Regions from separate parts of the Bradyrhizobium sp. CCBAU 25338 genome, predicted to be linked through region 2. Evidence: riboswitches for the same ligand, from Rfam matches in the RefSeq annotation. Region 2 holds a riboswitch; the other holds the start of a gene.
What was found. Region 2 has a riboswitch for glycine ahead of ACM42_RS34890 (D-amino acid dehydrogenase). Riboswitches for the same ligand answer to the same signal wherever they lie in the genome.
Positions count from the first base shown of each region.

Region 1: another riboswitch for glycine. It lies ahead of gcvT (glycine cleavage system aminomethyltransferase GcvT); the one in region 2 lies ahead of ACM42_RS34890 (D-amino acid dehydrogenase).

Region 1 covers NZ_LFKY01000043.1:406,729-413,848, forward strand. The annotation lists gene ACM42_RS35605 (NADP-dependent isocitrate dehydrogenase) at 1-856, shown strand, start outside; gene ACM42_RS35610 (DUF3455 domain-containing protein) at 957-1,460, shown strand; gene ACM42_RS35615 (cyclic nucleotide-gated ion channel) at 1,465-2,691, opposite strand; gene alaS (alanine--tRNA ligase) at 2,698-5,376, opposite strand; glycine riboswitch at 5,600-5,688, shown strand; gene gcvT (glycine cleavage system aminomethyltransferase GcvT) at 5,835-6,983, shown strand; gene gcvH (glycine cleavage system protein GcvH) at 6,994-7,120, shown strand, end outside.
Region 2 covers NZ_LFKY01000043.1:269,413-276,532, reverse strand. The annotation lists gene ACM42_RS34910 (M81 family metallopeptidase) at 1-131, opposite strand, end outside; gene ACM42_RS34905 (ABC transporter ATP-binding protein) at 367-2,016, opposite strand; gene ACM42_RS34900 (ABC transporter permease) at 2,123-3,010, opposite strand; gene ACM42_RS34895 (ABC transporter permease) at 3,030-3,971, opposite strand; gene ACM42_RS34890 (D-amino acid dehydrogenase) at 4,150-5,451, opposite strand; glycine riboswitch at 5,521-5,639, opposite strand; glycine riboswitch at 5,643-5,747, opposite strand; gene ACM42_RS34885 (M20/M25/M40 family metallo-hydrolase) at 5,929-7,059, opposite strand.

The DNA.
Region 1 (7,120 bases), 140 kb from region 2:
GGTTCCCGGCTGGACCAAGCCGATCATCATCGGCCGCCATGCCTATGGCGACCAGTACCGTGCCACCGACATCAAGTTCCCGGGCAAGGGCACCCTCTCGATGAAGTTCGTCGGCGAGGACGGCACCGTGATCGAGAAGGAAGTGTTCAAGGCGCCCGGCGCCGGCGTCGCCATGGAGATGTACAATCTCGACGACTCCATCGTCGACTTCGCCCGCGCCTCGTTCAATTACGGCCTGCTCCGTAATTACCCGGTGTACCTGTCGACCAAGAACACGATCCTCAAGGTCTATGACGGCCGCTTCAAGGACATCTTCCAGGACATCTTCGACCGCGAGTTCAAGAAGGAGTTCGACGCCAAGGGCCTGACCTACGAGCACCGCCTGATCGACGACATGGTCGCCTCGGCGCTGAAATGGTCCGGCGGCTATGTCTGGGCCTGCAAGAACTACGACGGCGACGTGCAGTCCGACACCGTCGCGCAGGGCTACGGCTCGCTCGGCCTGATGACCTCGGTGCTGCTCACGCCCGACGGCAAGACCGTGGAAGCCGAAGCCGCCCACGGCACGGTGACCCGGCACTACCGCGAGCACCAGAAGGGCAAGGAGACCTCGACCAACTCGATCGCCTCGATCTTCGCCTGGACACGCGGCCTCGCCCACCGTGCCAAGCTCGACAACAATGCCGAGCTGGCGAAGTTCGCCAACACGCTGGAGAAGGTCTGCGTCGACACCGTCGAGGCCGGCTACATGACCAAGGACCTCGCGCTCCTGGTCGGCGCCGACCAGCGCTGGCTCTCGACCACCGGCTTCCTCGACAAGGTCGCGGAAAACCTCACGAAGGCGCTGGCGTCCTAGCCGCCATCCGCAATTTCGCCCGACTGGACCAGACATCATCAAGGGCCGCGCCAAAGCGTGGCCCTTTTTATTTTTGTGGCCCTCGCGCGGAGATGCGACCATGCGGATCAAGCCTGCCGTCCCCAGCCTGCTGTTGCTCGCCGCCATGGCCGGGCAAGCCAGAGCCGCCGATCCTCTCCCCGACGCCATCGCGGCGCCGGGCGAGACCGTCGTGCTCAGCGTCCACGCCGAGGGCGCGCAGGTCTATGAGTGCAAGGCCGGCGCTGACGGCAAGCTCGCCTGGGCCTTCCGCGAGCCGATCGCGACGCTGCTGTCCGAGGGCAAGACGATCGGGCGGCACTATGCCGGCCCGACCTGGGAGCATGCCGACGGCAGCGCCGTCGTCGGCAAGGCCATCGGCAACGCACCAGGCGCCACCGCCGCCGACATCCCCTGGCTGAAGCTGGAGGTCGCCTCCCCCCGCGGCAGCGGCGTGCTCACGCCCGTGACCACCGTCCAGCGCATCAACACCCACGGCGGCAAGCTCGACGGTGCATGCGAGAAGGCCGGCGAGTTCAAAAGCGCGCCGTACGCGGCCGACTATGTTTTCCTGAAGAAAGGCTGACCGCTCAGCGGTCGGCGTCGTTCTTCTCCGCCTGCGCGAGCTCGGCGAGCGCGAGGTCGCCGCTATCGGCGAGCCTCGCCTTGGCGGTGGTATGGACGTGGTCGGCGAGCGTCGGCATGCGCTCGATCAGGGCGTGAAAATCCTGGGCGTCGAGCACGAGCAGCCGGGTCTTGCGGGTCGCCGTCACCGTGCCGCTGCGTTTTGTCCTGTGCAGCAGCGCGATCTCGCCGAAGAAGGTGCCGTCGGCGAGCCGCACATGCTGGCTCGGCAGCGCGATCTCGACCTCGCCGGCGGTGATGAAATACATCGACGAGGCGACATCGCCCCGCCGCACCAGGATCTCGCCCTGCTCGACGGTGCGCGCGCGGAGCAGCCGCATGATGTCGGCGATCTCCGCGGCCGACAGATGCGAGAACAGCGGCACCCGCGCAAGCATGCCCCAGGTGACGACGAAATCGCGCCGCTTCACCTCTTCGGCGAATGCGGTCGAGATGATCGCGACCGGCAGCGCGATCATGGCAAAGCCGGCGACGATGGCGAAGGTGGAGACGAACTTGCCGAGCGGCGTCACCGGCACGACGTCGCCATAGCCAACCGTGCCGAGCGTGACGATCGCCCACCACATCGCCTGTGGAATGGTGCCGAGCTTGTCGGGCTGCACGTCGCGCTCGATGGCGTAGAGCAGCGAGGCAAAGGTCAGCACCGCGCCGATCAGGATGACGATGCAGCCAATCAGCGCCCGCCGCTCGGCATGCACGGCGGCGAGCAGCGAGCGCATCGCCGGCGAATAGCGGATCAGCTTGAAGAACGGCAGCACGCCGAGCGCGGCCAGCGTCGCATGCCCGCCGGTGGCGAGCACGATTGCCGCGGGCAGGAACGCCATCAGATCGATGATGCCGAGCGCGGAAAAGGCGTAGCTGAGCCGGTCGGCCAGCGCGGAGCCCTTGCGCTGGGTGTGCCCCGCCACCGTCCACAGCCGCGCCGCGTATTCCAGCGCGAACACGATCACGGACAGGACGGTGATGCCCGCGAACAGCGTGCCGAACTGCGCATCGAGCTCCGGCAGCGAGGCGAGGATCATCGCGGCCACATTGAGCACGATGACCCCGATGATCAGCTGGATGAAGCGCGACCCGACCGAATAGGCCAGCGGATCGTGCTCCAGCAAATCGTAGAGGCGATCCCGAAATTCGGGATCGCGAAGCCCACGTCCTCGCGGAACGGGGGCCATTGCGACTTAAGCGCCCGCCATCGCTTTTTCGATCGCGGTGAGCGCGGCCGCCGCCTTGGCGCCATCGGGACCGCCGGCCTGGGCCATGTCGGGCCGGCCGCCGCCGCCCTTGCCGCCGAGCGTTTCGGAGGCGATGCGCACGAGGTTCACGGCGTTGAAGCGCGCGGTGAGGTCCTGCGTGACGCCGACCACCACACCGGCCTTGCCGTCCTCGGTGACGCCGACGATGGCGACGACGCCCGAGCCGATCTGCTTCTTGCCGTCGTCGGCGAGGCTCTTGAGATCCTTCATCTCGATGCCCTCCACGGCACGTGCCATCAGCTTGACGTCACCGACCTCGCGCACGCCGGCCGCGGCGCCGTTGCTGGCTGCGGCGCCGCCGCCCATCGCGAGCTTCTTGCGGGCGTCGGACAGCTCGCGCTCGAGCTTCTTGCGCTCCTCCATCAGCGCGGCGATGCGGGCCGGCACTTCGTCGATCGAGGTACGCAGCTCGTTCGCCGCGGTCTTCGCCAGCGCCATAGTGTCGTTGGCGTGCCTGCGCGCGTAATTGCCGGTCAGCGCCTCGATGCGGCGCACGCCCGAGGCGACCGCGCTCTCGCCCGTCAGCGTGATCAGGCCGATATCGCCGGTGCGCTTGACGTGGGTGCCGCCGCAGAGCTCGACCGACCAGCCGAGCGCGTTGGCGCCGCGCTCGCGCGCGGTCCTGCCCATCGAGACGACGCGGACCTCGTCGCCGTATTTCTCGCCGAACAGCGCGCGTGCACCGGCCTCGCGGGCCTCGTCCACGCCCATGATCCGCGTGGTGACCTCGTCGTTCTCCAGCACAACGTCGTTGGCGATGTCCTCGATGCGGGACAGCTCCTCCGCCGTGATCGGCTTCGGATGCACGAAGTCGAAGCGCAGGCGGTCGGGCGCGACCATCGAGCCGCGCTGGGCGATGTGGTCGCCGAGCACCTGGCGCAGCGCCTCGTGGATGAGATGCGTCGCCGAGTGATGGGCGCGGATCGAGGAGCGCCGCGAATGATCCACCTCGAGCTGCAGCGCGGTGCCGAGCCTGATTTCGCCGCTCTCCACCGTGCCGACATGGACGAAGAGATCGCCGAGCTTCTTCTGCGTGTCGGTGACGCGGAACTTGACGCCGCCCTCACCCGAGAGCACGCCGGTGTCGCCGACCTGGCCGCCAGACTCCGCATAGAACGGCGTCTGGTTGAGCACGATCGCGCCCGTCTCGCCGGCCTTGAGGCTGGCGACTTCATGGCCGTCCTTCACCAGCGCGGACACCACGCCTTCGGCGCTCTCGGTCTCGTAGCCCAGGAATTCGGTCGCACCCAGCTTCTCGCGCAGCGGGAACCAGATCGCCTCGGAAGCCGCCTCGCCCGAGCCCTTCCAGGACTCGCGCGCCTTCACTTTCTGCCGCTCCATCGCATCCGTGAACGCCGCCTGGTCGACGCCGATGCCGCGCGACTTCAGCGCGTCCTGCGTCAGGTCCAGCGGGAAGCCGTAGGTGTCGTAGAGCGTGAAGGCGACGTCGCCGTCGAACATGTCGCCCTTCTTCAGGCCCGCGCTCTTCTCGTCGAGAATGGCGAGGCCGCGCGACAGCGTCTTGCGGAAGCGGGTCTCTTCCAGCCGCAGCGTTTCCTCGATCAGCTTTTCGGCGCGCATCAGCTCGGGGTAGGCCTGGCCCATCTCGCGGACCAGCGCCCAGACCAGCCGATGCATCAGCGGCTCCTTGGCGCCCAGCAGCTGCGCATGGCGCATGGCGCGGCGCATGATCCGGCGCAGCACGTAGCCGCGGCCCTCGTTCGAGGGCAGCACGCCGTCGGAGACGAGGAAGGCCGAGGAGCGCAGATGGTCGGCGATGACGCGGAACGAGGCCACGGTCTGCTCGTTCGGCCCGGTGCCGAGCGCGGACGCCGTCGCATCGATCAGGTTGCGGAACAGGTCAGTCTCGAACACGCTCTCGACGCCCTGGAGGATGCAGGCCATGCGCTCCAGGCCCATGCCGGTGTCGATCGAGGGACGCGGCAGCGGCTGGCGCTCCTCCTTCGTCACCTGCTCGAACTGCATGAACACGAGATTCCAGAATTCGAGGAAGCGGTCGCCGTCCTCCTCCGGCGAGCCCGGAGGCCCGCCCCAGATGTGCTCGCCGCGGTCGATGAAGATCTCCGAGCACGGGCCGCACGGGCCGGTGTCGCCCATCGCCCAGAAATTGTCCGAGGTCGGGATGCGGATGATGCGGTCGTCGGAGAAGCCGGCGATCTTCTTCCACAGGCCCGCCGCCTCGTCGTCGGTGTGATAGACCGTGACCAGCAGCTTGTCCTTCTTCAGCCCGAACTCGGCGGTGATCAGCTTCCAGGCGAGCTCGATCGCGCGTTCCTTGAAATAGTCGCCGAACGAGAAGTTGCCGAGCATCTCGAAGAAGGTGAGATGGCGCGCGGTGTAGCCGACATTGTCGAGGTCGTTGTGCTTGCCGCCGGCGCGTACGCATTTCTGCGAGGTGGTGGCGCGCTGATAGGGCCGCTTCTCCACGCCGGTGAAGACGTTCTTGAACTGCACCATGCCGGCATTGGTGAACATCAACGTGGGGTCGTTGCGCGGCACCAATGGCGAGGACGGCACGATCTCGTGGCCGTTCTCGGCAAAGAAGTTCAGAAAGGTCGACCTGATCTCGTTGACGCCGCTCATGTTCATCCAATCGGGTGTGCTTGGACCCGCTTCCTGCCATCCAAACCGGAGGTTAGGGCTGATATCTGCGGGCCAAAGCGCTTTTAGACAAGGCCTGCTTCAGTGTCCAGAAACTGTGCAAGGAGATCAGAGGGTTGCCGCAGGCGCGCAATCCCGGTTGAAAAGGCGAAACCGCCGCGTTGACAGGCTTGGCCGCCCTGTGGTCTGTAACCATCTATATCGTACGGCCACGTCGGGAGAGACCGGCTTTACTGCCGGCGCCGAAGGAGCAACCGCCCCGGAAACTCTCAGGCAAAAGGACCGCGTGGCTTTGACAGCATCTGGAAAGAGGCGCCGACGGGCCTAAGAACCCGGGTGGCACCCGCCGACGGGATAATACTCTCAGGCACAGCGACAGATGGGGCTTCGACTGGTTGGCCCGGGGAATCGTCCCCGGGGAACCGCCGAGGACCCCTGTGATGCCAGTACCCGCCGACCAGAAATCTCTCCGACATACGCCCCTCCACGCCCTGCATGTGTCCCTCGGCGGCAAGATGGTGCCGTTCGCTGGCTATGATATGCCCGTGCAGTACCCCGCGGGGGTGCTGAAGGAGCACCTCCATACGCGAGCCGCGGCCGGCCTGTTCGACGTCTCCCATATGGGGCAGCTCGCGCTGCGGCCGAAGTCGGGCAAGGTCGAGGACGCCGCCCGCGCGCTGGAACGGCTGGTGCCGCAGGACATCGTGGCGATTGCACCGGGCCGGCAGCGCTACGCCCAGTTCACCAATGCGGAAGGCGGGATTCTCGACGATCTCATGGTCGCCAATTTCGGCGACCACCTGTTCCTGGTCGTCAACGCCGCCTGCAAGGAAGCGGACGAGGCGCATCTGCGCGCGCACCTCGCGGACGATTGCGTCATCGATTCTCTGGCCGACCGCGCGCTGATCGCGCTGCAGGGCCCGAAGGCGGAAGCGGCGCTGGCGAAATTGTGTGCAGGGGCGCCGTCCATGACATTCATGGATTCCGGCCCGCAAGAGGTGGCCGGCCTCAAGTGCTTCGTCTCGCGCTCCGGCTATACCGGCGAGGACGGGTTCGAGATCTCGGTCCCCGCGGCCGATGCGGAGCGTCTGGCAAAAACGCTGCTCGAAAACCCGGACGTGCTGCCGATCGGCCTGGGCGCCCGCGACAGCCTGCGGCTCGAAGCCGGGCTCTGCCTCTACGGCCACGACATCGACACCGCGACCACGCCGGTCGAGGCCGCGCTGGAATGGTCGGTGCAGAAGAGCCGTCGCAGCGGCGGGATGCGCGCCGGCGGCTTTCCCGGCGCCGGGAAGATCCTCGCGCATTTCGATAACGGCGCGTCCCGCCGCCGCGTCGGCCTGCTCGCCCTGGGCCGCGCGCCGGTGCGCGAGGGCGCGCTGCTGTTTGCGGATCAGGCCGGCGGCGAGCCGATCGGAAAGGTCACATCGGGCGGTTTCGGCCCGAGCCTGAATGCGCCGGTCGCGATGGGCTACGTGCCCACGAATTTGAGCGCGCTCGGCACCAAACTCTTCGCCGAGGTGCGCGGCCAGCGCCTGCCGCTCGCTGTCGCCGCCATGCCCTTCGTGAAAAACACCTACAAACGCTGAGGACAAGACAATGACCACGACGCTGTACACCTCCGACCACGAATGGCTCGCGATCGACGGCGATACCGCCACGGTCGGCATCACCGACTACGCCCAGCAGCAGCTCGGCGACGTCGTGTTCGTCGAATTGCCCAAGG
Region 2 (7,120 bases):
ACCTTCAGCACGTCCGAGCCTTCCGTCATCGCAGGCCAGCCGCCGCCATGCTGGAAGTCCGCAAATGTCGCCTTGGTCGGAGCGAAGGTGTTGGTCTCGTGCAGGAAGCCGCCGATGGCGATACGTGTCATTCAGTTCAGTCCCGATTGAAAGTGCGCGACGTTAGCCCCGGCCTTGCCGCAAGAGCAAGCTGGGAAGCAATCGCGCCATGCATAGGGTCAAGACGTTTTGGGAATGCTGCTGCGCTGTCATTCCGGGGCGCGCCCACTTGGGCGCGAACCCGGAATCCATCTTGCTGCAGTGTCTGCCGTCCGATGGATTCCGGGCTCGTCGCTTCGCGATGCCCGGAACGACGGAGGAGAGATCTTACGCGCTCGCCGCCAGGCCCTCGGCCACCGGCCGGAAGTTCGCAAAGTCCCAGTCGCGGCCGGGAGCGGCGTCCAGCAGCGCCTTGGTGTAGGCCTCCTTCGGATGCGTCAGCACTTCGGCTGCGGGGCCCTGTTCGACGACGCGGCCATGCTGCATCACCACGACCTCGTCGCAGATTTGCGCAGCGACGCGCAAATCGTGGGTGATGAACAGGATGGCGATGCCGAGCCGCTTCTGGATCTCGTCGAGCAGTTCCAGCACCTGTGCCTGCACGGAGACGTCGAGCGCGGAGACCGCCTCGTCCGCGACCAGCACGTCCGGATCGAGCGCGAGCGCACGGGCGATGGCGATGCGCTGGCGCTGGCCGCCGGAGAACTGGTGCGGATAGCGCGACACCGCATCTGCCGGCAGGCCGACGAGCTCAAGCAGCTCGCGCGCCCGCTTCATCGCATCGGCCTGGGAGACGCCGTAGTTGATCGGGCCTTCCGCGATGCTGTCGCCAACGGTCACGCGCGGGTTCAGCGAGCGGTAGGGATCCTGGAACACGATCTGGATCTTCTGCCGGTGCGGCTGGAGCAGACGGCGCGAGATGTCGGCGATCTCGCGACCGGCGAGTCGCACGCCACCGGAGGTCGGATCGATCAGGCGGACGATGCAGCGTGCCACCGTCGACTTGCCCGAGCCGCTTTCGCCGACGATGCCGAGGGTACGGCCCTTGCGCAGGGTCAGCGTGACCTTGTCGGCGGCGACAACCTCGCGGCCTTTGCCGAAGAAGGCGCGCTCCTTGTAGACCTTGCTGAGCTCGTTGGCTTCCAGCACCACGGGCTCGCGGCTATCCTCGCGCGGCGCTCGCGGCACCAGGCTCGGTACCGAGGCGAGCAGGTTGCGGGTGTATTCCATGGTTGGATTGCGCAGCACGGTGTCGAGCGGGCCGGTCTCGACCAGGCGGCCCTGCCGCATCACCGCGACGCGGTCGGCGATCTCGGCGACCACCCCCATGTCGTGCGTGATGAACAGCACGGCGGTGCCGTGATCGCGCTGCAGCTCGCGGATCAGCGTCAGGATCTGCTTCTGCGTGGTGACGTCGAGCGCGGTGGTCGGCTCGTCGGCAATGAGGAGCTTCGGCTCCAGCACCAGCGCCATCGCGATCATGATGCGCTGGCGCTGGCCTCCGGAGAGGCGGTGCGGATAGGAGGCGAAGATGCGCTCGACCTGGGGCAGGTGGACCTGCTCCATCATGTCGAGGATACGCTTCTTCCGGGCTTTCCCGTCGAGATCGGTATGCGCGCGCAGCACTTCGTCGATCTGGCGGCCGACCGGCACCACCGGATTGAGCGCGGTCATCGGCTCCTGGAAGATCATGGCCATCTTGGTCGCGCGAAGCTGGCGCAGGCGGCGGTCGGTCGCGGTGAGCAGCTCCTCGCCGACCAGCTTGATGCTGCCGCCGGTGGGAACCAGCGTGCCCTTCGGCAAGAGGCCCATCGTGGTGAGCGACGTCACCGACTTGCCCGAGCCGCTTTCGCCGACGAGGCACAGCGTCTCGCGCTCGCGCACCTGGATCGAGATGCCGTCGATGATGTTCACGCCCTTCGGCTTCTTGCCGATGGAAACGACGAGGTTGTTGATGTCGAGGATGGTGTTGGTCATGCAATGTCTCCAACGTCGTTCCGGGGCGCGCGGAAGCGCGAACCCGGAACCTCGAGGTTCCGGGTTCGGTGCTTCGCACCGCCCCGGAACGACGGAGTAAAGGATTTCACTTCCCCTCCCGCTGCTTCATGCGCGGATCGAGTGCGTCGCGGGCGGCGTCGCCGATCAGGTTGATGCTGAGGATGGCGATCGAGAGCAAGAGGCCCGGCCAGAAGATCAGCGACGGCTTGATCTGGAAATACTGGCGGCCCTCGGCCATGATGTTGCCCCAGGTCGGCGTCTCCGGCGAGATGCCGGCGCCGAGGAAGGAGAGGATGGCCTCGGTCAGAATGGCGCTCGCGCAGACATAGGTGCCCTGGACGATCAGCGGCGCGATCGTGTTCGGCATCAGGTGGCGCCACATGATCTTCGGCAGGCTGGAGCCAACCGAGATCGCGGCCTCGACGTAGGGTTCCTCGCGCGCCGACAACACGACCGAGCGAACCAGTCGCGCCACGCGCGGGATCTCCGGAATCGTGATCGCGATCAGCACGGTCCAGAGGCTGGCGCCGGACAGCGACACCACGGCGATCGCGAGCAGGATGCTCGGCATCGCCATCAGGCCGTCCATGACGCGCATCAGGACGGAATCGACCAGCTTGAAGAAGCCGGAGACGAGGCCGATCGCGAGTCCGATGGCGATCGACAGGATCGCCGAGCCGATGCCGATCAGAAGCGAGATGCGGCCGCCATAGATCACGCGCGACAACAGGTCGCGGCCGTAGGCGTCGGTGCCAAGCAGGAATTGTGTGGAGGAGGGCTTGAGCCGCTGCGACGGCGCGAGCTGGATCGGATCATGCGGCGCGATCAGCGGCGCGAGGATCGAGACCACCACGACCAGCGTGAGCAGGACCGTCGCAGTCGCAATGATGGGCGTCGAGGTGAGGAATCCGAATCGCGGCCGCAGCGGCGACGTGATCGGAATGGACGACTGGGGAAGGGTATCGACCGACATTTGTATCCTTATCCTTGCCTCAGTACCGGATCCGGGGATCGAGCAGGGTGTAGGCGACGTCGATGAGAAGATTGACGACGACATAGATCAGCGACGTCAGCAGGATCATCGCCTGGATCACCGGATAGTCGCGCGCCAGCACCGCATCAACGGTGAGGCGGCCGATGCCGGGGATGTTGAACACGCTCTCGGTGACGACGACGCCGGAGATCAAGAGCGCGAAGCCGGTGCCGATCACGGTGATCACGGGGACCGCGGCGTTGCGCAGTGCATGGCGCATCATCACCGCGACCTCGTTGATGCCTTTGGCGCGCGCGGTACGGACATAGTCCTCGCCGAGCACGTCGAGCATCGCCGCGCGCGTCATGCGCGCGATCAGGGCGATGTAGATGAAGGAGAGTGCGCAGGTCGGCAGGATGATACGCTCGAAGAACGGCCCGAAGCCGTTCGAGATGCTGCGGAAGCCCTGCACCGGCACCCAGCGCAGGTCGATGGCGAAGATCTGGATCAGGAGATAGCCGACCACGAACACCGGCACCGAGAAGCCGAGCACGGACAGGCCCATCACGAAGCGGTCGATCCAGGTGCCGTGCTTCCAGGCCGCGACCACCCCCAAGGGAACCGCGACGATGACTGCGAGGATGATGGTCGACAGCGCGATCGAGATCGACGGCTCGACGCGCTGGCCGATCATCTTCATCACCGGCAGGTTGGAGATCAGCGAGGTTCCGAGGTCGCCGTGCAGCAGCTTGTTCACCCAGGTGATGAACTGCACGATCAGGGGCTCGTTCAGGCCGAGCGAGGTGCGGATGCGCTCGAGCCGTTCCGGCGTCGCGTTGTCGCCGGCGAGAATCGCGGCGGGATCGCCCGGCGTCAGCCGCAGAAGCAGGAACACGAACAGCGCGACGACGCCCATCACGGGCACCGCGGCCAGAACGCGTCGAATAAGATAACCCAGCATGCACTTATCTCCGGCTACGGAACGTGTGGAACATCAAGGCTCCCGTGAACTCTGTCGTGTCTATCATGCCTAACACTTGGGCTGGAAAGGCCGCCCGGAGACGCCGTCCTCTTAGGGCAAATTGTGTGCCAAGGGCTGCGCCGTAGCAAGAGGCCGGCATGTCCCCAATATCGACCACTCAGGATGCATGTCGCAGTTCATGCTCAACCCCAAGTGAAGGTGTCGTCGGTGGAGCGTTGAGGCCGCGCCAGCCGTCGATGGTCTGGGCGATCATCTGCGCCGTCGCCGCCGACAGAGTCCAGCCGAGATGGCCGTGGCCGGTGTTGAAGAACACGCCTGGTATCCGCCCTGCGCGCACGACCGGCATCATGTTCGGCATCATCGGGCGCAGCCCGGCCCACGGCACGACGCGCGACGTTTCGACGGCGGGGAAGTTGTTGCGTACCCATTCGATCAGCGGTTGCACGCGGTCGGCGCGGATGTCGCGGTTGAAGTCGTTGAATTCGGCGGTGCCGGCGACGCGAAAACGATCGGCGCCGAGCCGGCTGGTGACGATCTTGGCGGCCTCGTCGAGCAGGCTCACCGTCGGGGTGGCGTTGCGGCTTTCGGCGCTGTCGAGCTGCACGGTGATCGAGTATCCCTTGACCGGATAGACGTTGACGCGGTCCTCGAGCAGGGCGGCGAAGTGACGGCTGGCAACGCCCGCGCAGACCACGACGCCGTCCGCGTTCAGTGCGCCGCGCGCGGCCGCGACGGCATCGCTCGCGGCCAGATCGGCCCAGCCGATGACGAAGCCGCTGCCGGCACGTGCGATCGAATCGATATTGGCCTCGTGGATGAAGGTCGCGCCACGCCGCTTGCAGGCTTCCGCCAGCCCGCGGGTGAACTTGTGGATATCGCCGGTCGCATCCGACGGCGTGTAGAAGCCGCCATAATAGTCCTTGCGCAGTGTCGGCTCGATCGCGCGGATTTCCTCCGACGTCACCGGGCGGCGGTCGAGGCCGCCTTCCTGCAGCAGCGTGTTGACGCGCAGACCGGATTCGAATCCGGCCTTGTCACGATAGATGTGGAGGATGCCGCGGCGTTCGAGATCGAAGTTGATCCCTTCGCGTGCCGCGATGTCGAACAGATACCTGCGCGCTTCGATCGCGAGCCGCGTGGTCTCGATGGTGTTGGCGCGGTAGTTGCCGATGTTGGCGACGAACTCGCTCATCCACGAATATTTGTGCCAGTTCGGCCGCGGGTTCATCAGCAGCGGCGCGTCGCGCCGGAACATCCAGCGCAAGCCCTTCAGGATCGTCGCGGTGCTGTTCCACACTTCGGCGTTCGATGCGGAGAGCTGCCCGCCGTTGGCGAAGGACGTCTCCATCGCGGCGTAGCGGTGCTTGTCGAGCACGGTCACCTTGTAGCCGCGTTCGAGCAGGGCATAGGCGGTCGTGACGCCGGTGATGCCGGCGCCGATGATGGCAATATGGGTCATGGCTAGGTTCGGGGCTCCCGTGAGTTAGAGTCGGCTGACCGCCGGCCGAAAGGCCGTTGGCGGCGCCCCATCTGTCACGGTTACCTGAGAGCTTGATCCGGCGCGCCACCTCTATCGAGGTCTTGCGACGGACTATCCCCTTCGGTGGACGTCACGACTGCCTGAAATCGCGTCGCCTCTCTCCAGATCGTCCTGACGAAACGGTCCTTTTGCCTGAGAGTTTCCGGGGCGGTTGCTCCGTCGGCGCCGCAACGAAAGCTGAAAGCCTTCGCCGCGATCTCTCCCGCATCATCGCGTGGACGGCCGAGCAGTACGATACGCCTCATTTTTAGACAAGGCTAAATTTCGACCGCGACTGCCGACGTATTGTGCAGTGCAAAGCCCGCCTCGTCGTCCCGGGGCGATGCGAAGCATCGAACCCGGGACCTCGAGATTCCGGGTTCGATGCTGTCGCATCGCCCCGGAATGACGAATTCACTATTCCAACGTCGCCAGCAATCCCGCCATCAGCCGGCCGCGCTCGACCAGGCTATCCACTTCGATGAACTCCTCCAGCGTGTGGCCATTGCCGCCGCGCACACCGAGGCCATCGAGCGTGGGGATTCCCATCGCGCCGGTGAAGTTGCCGTCGGAGCCGCCGCCGGAGCTAGCGTGCGGTAATTCCGCGCCGAGCGATTTGGCGATGCCGTGCGCCTTCTCATAGAGCGCCATGGTACCGGCATCCGGCTCCCAAACCGGACGCGTCACGCCGCGCGTGACCTTGAACGTGACGTCGTTGCTGGTGCCCGACAGCGCCAGCATCCGCTCGACACCGCGGTCGAGATCGGCCTGACGCTTGGCCATGGAGAGCGCTTCACCCGTTGCGGTCGTCGCAACGCAATTGACCCATTGTCCGCCGTGGACGACGCCGACCGAGAAGGTGCAGTCCTCCGTCGTCATCGCGTCGATCGCGAGGATCTGCCGCGCCATCTCGCGGATCGCCGAGCGTCCGGCCGACAACGTGGCGCCGGCGTGGCTCGGCCGTCCCGTCGCTTCGAGATTGAAGCGCGCGATGGCGTAGCGTCCGGTCGTGACGCCGTTGTCGGCGCGGCCGGGCTCCGGCACCAGCACGTATTTATTGCGCGCAGCTTCCGCCTCGATGATGTCCCGCGTCGAAGGCGTGCCGACTTCCTCATCCGGCGTGAACAGCACGGTGATCGGCAGCGGTGTGGTGAACGACGCGCGCGCCAGTTGCCGGATCGCTTCCAGCGAGAGGTAATTGCCGCCCTTCATATCGTAGATGCCGGGGCCGTAGCACTTGTTGCCCTCGCGCCGCCATTTCAGCTTCTCGATGGTGCCGACCGGATGAACGGTATCCATGTGTCCGGCGATCAGGATGCCCGGCTCGCCCTGCTTGGGATGAGGAAAGCGCGCGCGGATGACGCCACCAAAGCCCTGGCGGCCGGCGATGCGCTCGATCGTCGCACCCATGATCGCCATATCCCGCGCCGCGATATCGAGCATGCGGTCCACGGCGGCTGCATCCCAAGTCGGACTCTCGCATTCGACCCAGCCGCGCAGGCCCTCGAGCATCGCCTCGGAATCAAAGGGAAGATTGGCAGGATTCATCTTAATGTCTCTCAAGCTTCGAAAGATGGAACGCGCATTGCATCGGCGCGGGGCAGGACAA